2 regions of the Devosia sp. genome follow, and region 1 is predicted to be linked to the other one. Evidence: riboswitches for the same ligand, from Rfam matches in the RefSeq annotation. Region 1 holds a riboswitch; the other holds the start of a gene.
What was found. Region 1 has a riboswitch for thiamine pyrophosphate ahead of KIT02_RS01430 (YkoF family thiamine/hydroxymethylpyrimidine-binding protein). Riboswitches for the same ligand answer to the same signal wherever they lie in the genome.
Positions count from the first base shown of each region.

Region 2: it holds a riboswitch for thiamine pyrophosphate, as region 1 does, so the genes downstream of both, thiB (thiamine ABC transporter substrate binding subunit) here and KIT02_RS01430 (YkoF family thiamine/hydroxymethylpyrimidine-binding protein) in region 1, are expected to answer to the same signal.

Region 1 covers NZ_CP075529.1:292,068-297,286, forward strand. The annotation lists gene KIT02_RS01415 (ABC transporter substrate-binding protein) at 1-351, opposite strand, end outside; gene KIT02_RS01420 (ABC transporter ATP-binding protein) at 356-1,096, opposite strand; gene KIT02_RS01425 (ABC transporter permease) at 1,093-1,890, opposite strand; gene KIT02_RS01430 (YkoF family thiamine/hydroxymethylpyrimidine-binding protein) at 1,900-2,511, opposite strand; TPP riboswitch at 2,500-2,612, opposite strand; gene KIT02_RS01435 (N-acetylmuramic acid 6-phosphate etherase) at 2,756-3,652, opposite strand; gene KIT02_RS01440 (GntR family transcriptional regulator) at 3,882-4,667, shown strand; gene KIT02_RS01445 (SIS domain-containing protein) at 4,664-5,219, shown strand, end outside.
Region 2 covers NZ_CP075529.1:1,968,884-1,974,102, reverse strand. The annotation lists gene KIT02_RS09575 (ABC transporter transmembrane domain-containing protein) at 114-1,928, shown strand; gene KIT02_RS09570 (thiamine diphosphokinase) at 1,955-2,662, opposite strand; TPP riboswitch at 2,690-2,789, shown strand; gene thiB (thiamine ABC transporter substrate binding subunit) at 2,850-3,857, shown strand; gene KIT02_RS09560 (thiamine/thiamine pyrophosphate ABC transporter permease ThiP) at 3,894-5,219, shown strand, end outside.

The DNA.
Region 1 (5,219 bases):
TTCGCCATCAAACACCAGGCGCCCGGTTTCCGTTTGCACGACAGCATAGGTCGCTACCAGGTCCGCCCCCGCCGCACCCAGCGTGAACAGCGATACCCCGCCAAGGATGCCGAAATCGGCCACGCGATTGGCAACCAGCGTCGAGGCGGAGGCGTCCGAATAGGGGAGAATGGTCACGTCCAGCCCCGCATCGGCATAGTAGCCGAGGCTTTCGGCCACATAGATGCCGACATGGTTGGTATTCGGCGTCCAGTCGAGCGCGATGCTCACGCTCCGGTCTTGCGCCCAGGCCGCCGGGGCGAGCAGCGTTGCGGCAAGGGTCAGTGACGGCAGAATAAGTCTGCGGGTCATCGTGTCAGGTCTCCATTTTGAACAGGGAATCGAGGATTTCGCCCTCGATCGCGCCGGCCTCGGGCAGGCGGTCACGCGGTCGGGAAAGGGGGATGGCGATCTCGCGCACGACCCGGGCCGGGCGGGCCGAAAGCAACACGATGCGGTCGGAGAGAGCGACGGCTTCGCGCACGTCATGGGTCACGAGCAGCACCGACCAGCCAAAGTCCGTCCACATGCGCGCCAGCCAGCGTTGCATCTGGATGCGGGTGAGAGCGTCGAGGGCGCCGAAGGGTTCATCGAGCAGCACCGTGTTCCGGCCCTGCACGGCCGTGCGCAACAAGGCCACGCGCTGCCGCATCCCGCCGGACAATTGCGCGGGAAAATGGTGCTCGAAACCCTTGAGCCCGAATGTCTCGATCAGCGGGGCAACCATGGCGCGGGCATCGCGCCGCTTGATGCCCCGCACTTCAAGCCCGACCGTCGCGTTATCGAGAACTGTGCGCCAGGCCATCAGCGCGTCGTGCTGGGGCATGAAGGCGAAGGGGAATTGCCCCGCAGCCAGCGGTGCGCCATCCACAAAAATCTGGCCCTGATCGGGCCGGATTCGCCCTGTGAGAATGTTGAGGATGGTCGATTTCCCGGAGCCGGATGGGCCGAGGATAGAGACGAACTCACCCTTGCCGACCGTCAGGTCGAGATTGTCCAGAACCTTGAGCCCATCAAAGCCTTTGCCCACGCCCTTCAGGGTCAGCGCGCTGCTCATGGCTTTGCCGCCCGCGTGGCGCGCAGCCAGGGCATGGTCAGGGCCTGGATCGCCAGAGTCAGGCCGAACAGGACCAGCGTCAGCGTCGCGCTGACTGCGACCGCCGCCAGCACCAGGTCGGGTCTGAAATTGTTCTTCGCGCTCAGGATATAGATGCCGAGGCCCTTCGCCGCGCCGGCATATTCAGCAAAGATGGCGGCGACGACGGCATAGGTGATCGAAATGCGCAGGCCCGCAAAGAAGTAAGGCAGGGCCGAGGGCAGGCGGGCCATGGTGAACATGCGCCACCGCGGCGCTCCCATGCTGGCAAGCAGGGCGGAAATGTCGCGATCCGTCGACTCGAAGCCTTCGACGAGCGCCACGAGCATCGGAAAAAACGTCACCAGCGCGACGAGCAGGATCTTCGGTGCCAGCCCGAATCCGAACCAGAGCACCACCAGCGGTGCGATGGCGACCAGCGGCAGGGTCTGGCTGATGATGAAGATCGGGAACAAGGCGCGCCGCACACGCGGGTGAAAATCCACCAGGACGGCGAGGAAAAAGGCCGAGAGCAGCGAACACGCAAAGCCGGCCACGGTCGCCTGCATGCTGGCCAGCGCATGATCCGCCAGCGCCAGCCGGTGCTCGATCAACTGCTGGCCGATGCGGCTCGGCGCCGGCAGGACCGTTGGCGCAATTCCCCCCAGGCGCACGCTCGCTTCCCAGGCCAGCAGAACCGCCGCGACGGAGAGTACTGGCGGCAATGCGCGCACCAGAAATGCCGCGCCACCGGCGCGACCATCGGGACTGGTCATGGCTTGCCCCTAGGCCGTAACGGAGGGGCTGTTGGCCGAGACAGTCAGGTCGATGGTGACATGGCCCTGCTTGCTGCCAAACGCGCAGAACGCCTGCTCGAGGGTCGCGAAAACCAGCCCGGCATCGCCCTTGAGCCTGGTGCAGAAATTCTTGGCGCGGTCGAAGGCACCCGACTGCTTGACGAAGTCAATGCAGCCATAGATTTCGTCCATGTGGTGATTACTGCCCAGCACGTAGAGCGAAAACTGGGCGCTCGCGTCTACGCCCTTGTGCGGCGCATCTTTCAAGGCCGCCAGCGCCGTTTCCATCCGCTCCGCAAGCGGTTCTTCAGGGCCGTCGAACCCGGGTGCGTTGCAGATGGCATCATCGGGCTCGCCCGGGCATCCCCGCGAGATTGTGGCCGACAGCACGCAGTGCACGCCGCCCTTGCCGGCAACGCTGTAGAGGTCGCGCATGGCGGCAAAAACCACCTCCGGCGGACCGACGATGAGGGTCGAAATATCGTCCGTCTCGATCCTGAGATGTTCGCGGTAGGGATCGAGTGCGCTCAGCGCATCGGTGATGATCCAGATGAAGTCACTGGACATCGGATAAAGGGAAATTTGTGCGCCTGAAAACATGCCGCCTCGCTCCGCTGGTATTACCCAGATCAGCTTGAGGGTCCGAAGGCATGCCGCCCTCATCTCAGCCCCGACTGTACGGAGCACCCCTGTGGTTGGAGCTTCAGCATAGCGATTCGAATTCTGTCCGCAAGACCCGAAACGCGACTAGAAATCTTTAGAAATTAATGAATGTATATCAATGGCATAGTCGAAGATCAGTAACGGATGGATTGCGGGTTGGGCGGCCCTGGAGCAGCAGGATTTAGCTGCCCAGCGTCGCGAGCGCGGCCCGGATTTTCCCGCCATGACTGGCCAGAAGTTGCGTGGCGTGGCGCGCATCCCTGGCGCCGGACGACAGCAGGATCGCGGCCTTTACCGAGCCCCCGCAGGCGTCGAGTGCGGCGGCGGCCCGAGCCGCGTCCACACCCGTCACTTTCGCGACGATTCCCTGCGCCCGCTCACGCAGCTTTTCGTTGTCGGCAACGAGATTGACCATATAGCCGTCATGCACGTGCCCCAGGTGTATGGCCATCAGCGTCGAGAGCATGTTGAGCGCGATTTTTTGTGCCGTGGCGGCTCCCATGCGGGTCGATCCGGCAATGACTTCCGGCGGCGTCGGCAGGCAGATGGAAACATCGACCGCCTCGAACAGCGGTGCCCCGGAATTGTTCGCAATGCCGATGGTTTTGGCGCCCGCCGCTCGCGCCGTTTTCGCCGCGGCCATGGGGAACCGCGTCTGACCGCTGGCAGTGACCGCGATCAGGCAATCCCGTTCCGTCGGCGCCAGTGCCGTCACTGCCTGTTCTGCGGCCGCTCCGTCGTCTTCTGGCCCACCGCGCATGTCAACGAGGGATTCAGGCCCGCCGGCCAGCACGATATGGATGCGCTCGCGCGACAAACCATAGGTGCCCGGAAGTTCCAGGGCGTCGGCAAGGGCCATCAGCCCGGAGCTGCCGGCTGCCGCGTAGATCAGCCGGCCATCGCTTTCCATCGAGCGCGCCATCAGGGCGGCCCCGGCGCCGATCTGGTCTATGGCGCAGGCGACGCTGGCCGCGGCATCCACCTGGCTTTTGGCCAGCAGGGTGAGGATGTCTCCGTCACCGCGCAGCTCGAGTCCATCGGCATCCGCATGGTGCATTTCCGTCTGCCGCTGCGTCACTCACCCCTCCCGGCCATAATGCCAAAAAAATACCACTTTTCCGAATTTGCTGCGCAATGATCGGGTCGGTAGCCAATTTTGTAAAAGCTATCCAGCCAGATATGCACATCTGCCTGTGCTGCAGACTTGCGAACGGGCGAATGGTATTTTATTGGTATTACACCCGGCATGCGGGTGTCAAAGGCGTTGCCGGTGCCGTTTGCGGCGGCAGGTGTGCCAAGGAGGCAGGGTGTCAGAGCAGTCCGAAGTCTTGTTCGGTAACGGGCCGGTTACTTTGCCGCCGGGCGGTCCGCTCTATCTGCAACTCAAACGCTGGATTGAAGATGCCATAGAACGCGGCACAATCAACCCCGGAGATGCATTGCCGTCGGAGCGTGACTTGGCTCTGCGCGCTGATGTTTCCCGCGTCACCGTGCGCAAGGCCGTGCAGGAGCTTGTGCAGGATGGCGTACTGGTCCAGCGCCACGGCTCGGGAACCTTCGTGGCGCCGCAGACTCAGCGCGTCGAACAGTCCCTGTCACAGCTCACGTCCTTTACCGAAGATATGGCCCGGCGCGGCATGGCCGTGCGGGCGGAATGGCTCGATCGCGGCATCTATACGCCCTCGCCGGACGAAACCGTCATCCTGGCCCTGGGCGCTGGCGAAGACGTCGCGCGCATTGCCCGGCTCCGCCTGACCGGTGACATGCCTCTGGCCATCGAGCGTGCCAGCCTGTCCGCCTCGGTCCTGCCGCGGCCGCAGGAGCTGGGGGACTCGCTCTACAAATACCTCGATCGCTTCGGCAATCGCCCGGTGCGGGCCATCCAGCGTATTCGGGCCGCCAACATCACCGAAGCCGACGCGCATCTCTTGCAGGTGCCCACCGGCGCCGCCGGCCTGCACATCGAGCGCATCTCCTACCTGCCCACGGGCCGTGCCATCGAATTCACCCGCTCCATCTACCGGGGCGATACCTACGACTTCGTCGCTGAGCTGCGGTTGGGCGACGCCAATAATACGAGCAAGAAGAAATGACCGATCAGACCCATATGCGCCGGGAAATCAATGAAATCCCAGACGTCGTCGCGGGATTTCTCTCGAATTCGGCCACGGTCCTCGATGCCGCCGCGAAGCGCCTGCAAGACGTTGATCCGCGCCTCGTGGCCACGGTCGCGCGTGGTTCTTCCGATCATGCCTCGACCTATCTCAAATATGCCATCGAACTGGTGCTCGGCCTCCCGGTTGCTTCGGTCGGGCCGTCCATCGCCTCGATCTATGGCCGCGATCTCAAGCTTGATCGCGCTGCTGCCATCGCCGTGTCGCAGTCCGGAAAGAGCCCGGATATCGTCGGGATGGCCCAGTCCGTGCGCCGCTCGGGCGCCGTCACCATCGCCATCACCAACACGGCCGGCTCGCCCCTCGATCAGGCCTCCGATTTCACCATCGACCTGCAAGCCGGCGTCGAAAAGAGCGTTGCCGCGACCAAGACATTCGTGACCTCGATCGTCGCCGGCCTCGCCCTTCTGGCGCGCTGGGCCGATGATGATGCCTTGACCGCGGCCGTACACAACCTGCCCGAAAGCCTGG
Region 2 (5,219 bases), 1.7 Mb from region 1:
GCAGCAGCGGCATTTTTGCCCAGACCGGGCCGGTTGCGGGCCGGAAGGGCAGGGCCTATATGAGTGCGGCCGCCGCGAGCGGCCATCCCGCTCAACGGACATCGACGTTTGCCATGACCGAACAGGCCGCTCCCCTTGGGGCTGATCCCGAGAAGATCGCCGGCACGGCTGGTGTGCAGCCGCGCAAGCTGCAGCCGCTGAAGCGTCTGGTGCCGTTCATTCTCGCCTATCCGGTGCGGCTGACGCTGACCATCATTTTCCTTTTGATTTCCGCCACGACTTCGCTGGCCATTCCGGCAGCCCTGGGCGGGGTGATCGATGAAGGTTTCGTCGCACAGAACCTCGACAATGTCGGGCGATATGGCTGGGCCATTGTGGCCATTGCGGCGCTGATGGGACTGGCGAGCGGGGCGCGATTCTATTTCATCTCGGTGATCGGCGAGCGGGTGCTGGCCGATCTGCGCCAGGCGGTCTTTGCGCATCTGCTGCGGCTGGACACGCGCTATTTCGATACCCACCGGGTGGGCGAACTCACCAGCCGGCTGAATGGCGACGTGGCCGTGATCCGCGGCGCGATCGGCTCGAGCCTGTCGCTGGCGCTGCGCTCGCTGGTGACCATTGCCGGCGCCCTGATCATGATGGTGCTGACGAGCCCGGTGCTGACCCTGGCCGTGGTCGTCGCGGTGCCGTCCATTCTTTTCCCCGTCATTGCCTATGCGCGCCGCCTGCGCGGCATGTCGCGCAAGACTCAGGACGCGCTGGCGGAACTGTCGGCCATGGCCACCGAAATGCTGGGGGCGCCGCGCACGGTCAAGGCGTTCACCCAGGAGACCGAGCAGGCCCATATCTATGACCGGCACAGCGAAGCCAGCTATCAGGCCGAGGTGCGCCGGCTGGGGGCAAGATCGGTGCTGGTGGCGCTGGTCATTTTCCTCGGCACCGCGGCGCTGGTGGGCCTGGTCTGGTGGGGCGCCCGGGCCGTCTTCGACGGCAGCGTCACCGTGGGGCAACTGGCCCAGTTCGTCGTCTATGCCCTTATGGCCTCGGGCGCACTGATGAATGTTTCGGAAGTCCTGGGCACACTGCAGCAGGTGGCCGGAGCCACCGAGCGGCTGACCGAAATCCTCGATACCGAGGCCGATATCCGCAATCCGGCGCAGCCCCTGTCGCTGCCGGTTCCGCCCCTTGGTACCGTGGCGTTCGAGGACGTGTCCTTTGCCTATGAAAGCACCAATGGACCGGTGCTCGATGGCGTGAGTTTTTCGGTCGGCAAGGGCGAGACGGTCGCCCTTGTGGGGCCATCGGGTTCGGGCAAGTCGACGACCCTGTCGCTGTTGCAGCGCTTCTACGACGTCAATGCAGGCACGATACGGGTCGACGGCGTCGACATCCGCCAGCTCGACCTAGCCGAATTGCGCCAGCGCTTTGCCTATGTCGAGCAGGAGCCCACCATCTTTGCCGGCACGATTGCCGACAATATCCGTTTCGGCAAGCCCGAGGCCGGTGACGAAGAGGTGGAAGCTGCGGCACGGGCGGCGCTGGTCCATGACTTCGTGATCGAGATGCCGGCTGGTTACGATACCATGGTCGGCGAGCGCGGGGTCATGCTGTCGGGCGGGCAGAAGCAGCGGCTTGCCATTGCCCGCGCCATTCTCAAGAACGCCCCGATCCTCCTGCTCGACGAGGCGACCAGTGCCCTCGATGCGCAGAGCGAGCGGCTGGTGCAGGTGGCGCTCGAACACCTGATGGAAGGGCGCACGACGCTGGTCATCGCCCATCGCCTCGCCACGATCCGGGACGCGGATACCATCCTGGTCATGGATGGCGGCGCCATTATAGACCGGGGCAACCATGAGGACCTGGTGGCCAAGGGTGGCCGCTATGCCGACCTGGCCAAGCTGCAGTTCCGGCTGGAAGGCGCTGCTTAGAGCTTCTTCCGAGCCGCCGAAGGGCCTTAGTAGCGCGGCAGGGCTTCAAGGCAGGTTTCAACCATATCCCAGAGCCGCTCGCGTCCGAGGATCAGCAACCAGGGCGTAGGATTGGCCGGAATGATCTCCACACGCCCGGCAGTTGCCGCGTTTGAGGTGCCGCCCAGCCCGCCCGGCTCGAGGGTAAGGCCATCGAGCGGATAGAGCAGCCCGGTGGACCGGTGAAACCGGATGGGCAGCAGCGGATGGACCGAGACGCGTTCGTCCGGCCGTGCGGCAAAACCGATCGGGCCGACCACGGCCAGGGCGATATCGGTTTCATCGATGACCAGCAGATGCCGGTCCGCCGCCACCTGCAGCACGGCATTGAGGGCAGCGAGTGTGTGGTCGAGCCGCTTGCCGGTCATGCCGACAGCCAGCGTCACCGGCGCGCTTGTGGAATAAAGGCACTTCTGGAAATCGGTGGTGAGCTGCTCGGCAATGTGGACCACCCGCGTGCGGCTTTCCCAAGCGGCGCGGTCGGACAGCGAATCGAGGTCGCCGATAATGGCCTCGGGCACAAGGCCCGCTGCGCCGATGGTATCGCCACCGCCATCGGCCCCGATCAGTGGGATGCCGCGACGCGCCAGGTCTGCCAAGAGTTGCTGGTCGACACTGCCCCCGCCGACAATGGCGATGGGTTGCTCGTACTGAAGTGGCAGGGGGCCGTCTGGGCCTTTTGGAGGGGATTGCACTAGCGAGGTTCTCTCAATATGGTCCGCACCGTCTCGCTGGGGTGTTCCGGTCCTGCCGGAGCTGAGAGTTACCCATTGAACCTGAACCAGGTCATGCTGGCGGAGGAAGATCGAGATGGCAAGGGCATCTCGCCCTCCATTTGACCCCCTTCACCCATGGCCGCATACCTTTGAAGGGATGATCTTGATGATCAAGTTTTCCTCCATGGCGCTTGCGGTCGTCGTTGCCGGACTGGCAACCCACACCGCTGCAGCCCAGGACAAGCCTGTCCTGACCGCCTATACCTATGACAGCTTCGCCGCCGAGTGGGGCCCCGGCCCGCTGCTCAAAGCGGGTTTTGAGACGCAGTGCGGCTGCGAACTCAACTGGGTCGTGGCCGACAGTTCCATCGGCACGCTGCGGCGGGTGCAGCTCGAGGGCGAGGCCACCGAAGCCGACCTTATTGTCGGGCTCGACACCGCCATCATGGGCGAGGCGGCTTCCACGGGGCTCTTTGCAGAACATGGACTGACCCTGGATGGCCTGGTGCTGCCTGAAAGCTGGGCGGATGCCAGCTTCGTGCCGATCGACTATTCGCACTTCGCCTTCATGTACGACACCGACACCACCGAGGTGCCGCCCACCTCGTTCGAGGAGCTGATCGCGCTTCCGGACAGCGTCAAGGTGGTCATCCAGGATCCGCGGTCCTCGACGCCGGGGCTGGGTCTCGTGCTCTGGGTCAAGGCGGCCTATGGCGATCGCGCCCCGGAAATCTGGGCTGGCCTCAAGCCGCACCTTCTGACCATCACCAAGGACTGGAGCGAAGCCTATTCGCTGTTCCTCGATGGCGAGGCGGATATGGTTCTGTCCTACACGACGTCCCCCGCCTATCACATCGTCGCCGAGGGCGACGACACCATCAAGGCGGCGCTGTTCAGCGAGGGCCATTTCCCGCAGATCGAGGTTGCCGGAGTGCTCAAGTCCTCCGACCAGCAGGAGCTGGCCCAGCAATTCCTGGCCTACCTGGTCTCGCCGGAAGGTCAGGGGATCATCCCGACCACCAACTGGATGTTCCCGGTTGTGGACCTGGGCGAAGGACTTGATCCGGCTTTTGCAGCCTTGCCGCAGCCGGAAAAGACCCTGACCCTCCCTGATGCGGACATCGAGGCCAATGCCCAGGCCTGGATTGCCGAAATGCTGGCAGCCGTGCAGTAACATGCGCAAGGCCGTCCAGACTGCGTGGGGACCATGGTGAGGGCGGCATCGCATCTGCCGCCGCGCCCCCTGCGCCGTCTGGCGGCCGGGCTTCTGGCCTTGGCCATAGCCGGGCTGATTGCAGCCATCCTGTTAGCCATCCTCCGGGCGGCAACCGGCAGCGCCGGCGGGCCGGGCGTCGATATCGCCCATCTCGTGCGGATGACGGCCCTGCAGGCCGGGCTCACGACCGTGCTGTCGCTCATGGCCGGCACCGCCGTCGCCTGGGCGCTGAACCGGCTGCGCTTTGCCGGCCGTTCCGTGGTGGTGGGCCTGTTCTCGGCGGCCATCGTGACGCCCGGCATGGTGGTGGCTTTCGGGCTGCTGTCGATCTGGGGACGCAATGGCTGGATCAACCAGACCAGTGAGGCGCTGTTCGGGCTGCGGATCGAGAGTCCGGCCTATGGACTATCGGGCATACTCATTGCCCATGTGATCCTCGATGGCGCCTTTGCCGCCCGTATCCTTCTGGCGCGGCTCGATGCGATTGCCGTGAGCCGGCTCAAGGTCGGCCAATCTCTGGGGCTCAATGCCTGGCAGCGGTTTGCCATCATCGACTGGCCCGCCTTGCGGGGCAGTCTGCCGGGCCTTGCCGCGATCATCTTTCTTCTGGCCTTTACCAGCTTTCCTATCGTTCTGATGCTGGGCGGTGGCCCAGCCAACCAGACGCTGGAGGTGGCCATCTATGGCGCCGTGCGGCTCGACTTCGACCTGGTGGGCGCTGTGCTGCTGGCCATGACCCAGATCGGTGTCTGTGCCCTCGTGATCATTGCCGCCTCGGCGTTCAGCCCGGTGCCCAGCGTGCTCGGGAAATCGGCGCAACCGGCCTGGCAGGACGGGCGGATGGTGCGCGCCATCCAGGCTCTGGTCCTGATCCTCGCCATTGCCGGGTTTGCCCTGCCACTGCTTTCGGTGCTGGGCGAAGGGCTTTCGGGCATGGGAGCGGTACTGGCCCAACCGGCCTTCTGGCGCGCCAGCCTCACCAGTCTCATCATCGGCGCGGCCTCCGCGGCGCTGACCCTGGTGCTCGCATTGGTTCTCGCCCTCGGACGCGCCTCCACCGGCCATCCCGTTCTGCGCACGGTGCTCGGCGCACCGGCCTATGCCTATCTGGCCGTTCCGGCAGTGGTGCTGTCGCTCGGTTTCTTCCTTCTGGTGCGCGACGCCGGCATGTCTGCGCGCACCGCCGCGCCCATCGTCGTCGTCATCGCCAATGCGCTGCTGGCGCTGCCCTTTGCCATGGCCACGCTCGGCCCGGCCCTCGACGCGGTGGCGCAGACGCGCGGCAAGCTCATCCGCTCGCTCGGCCTGGGCGGCCTGATG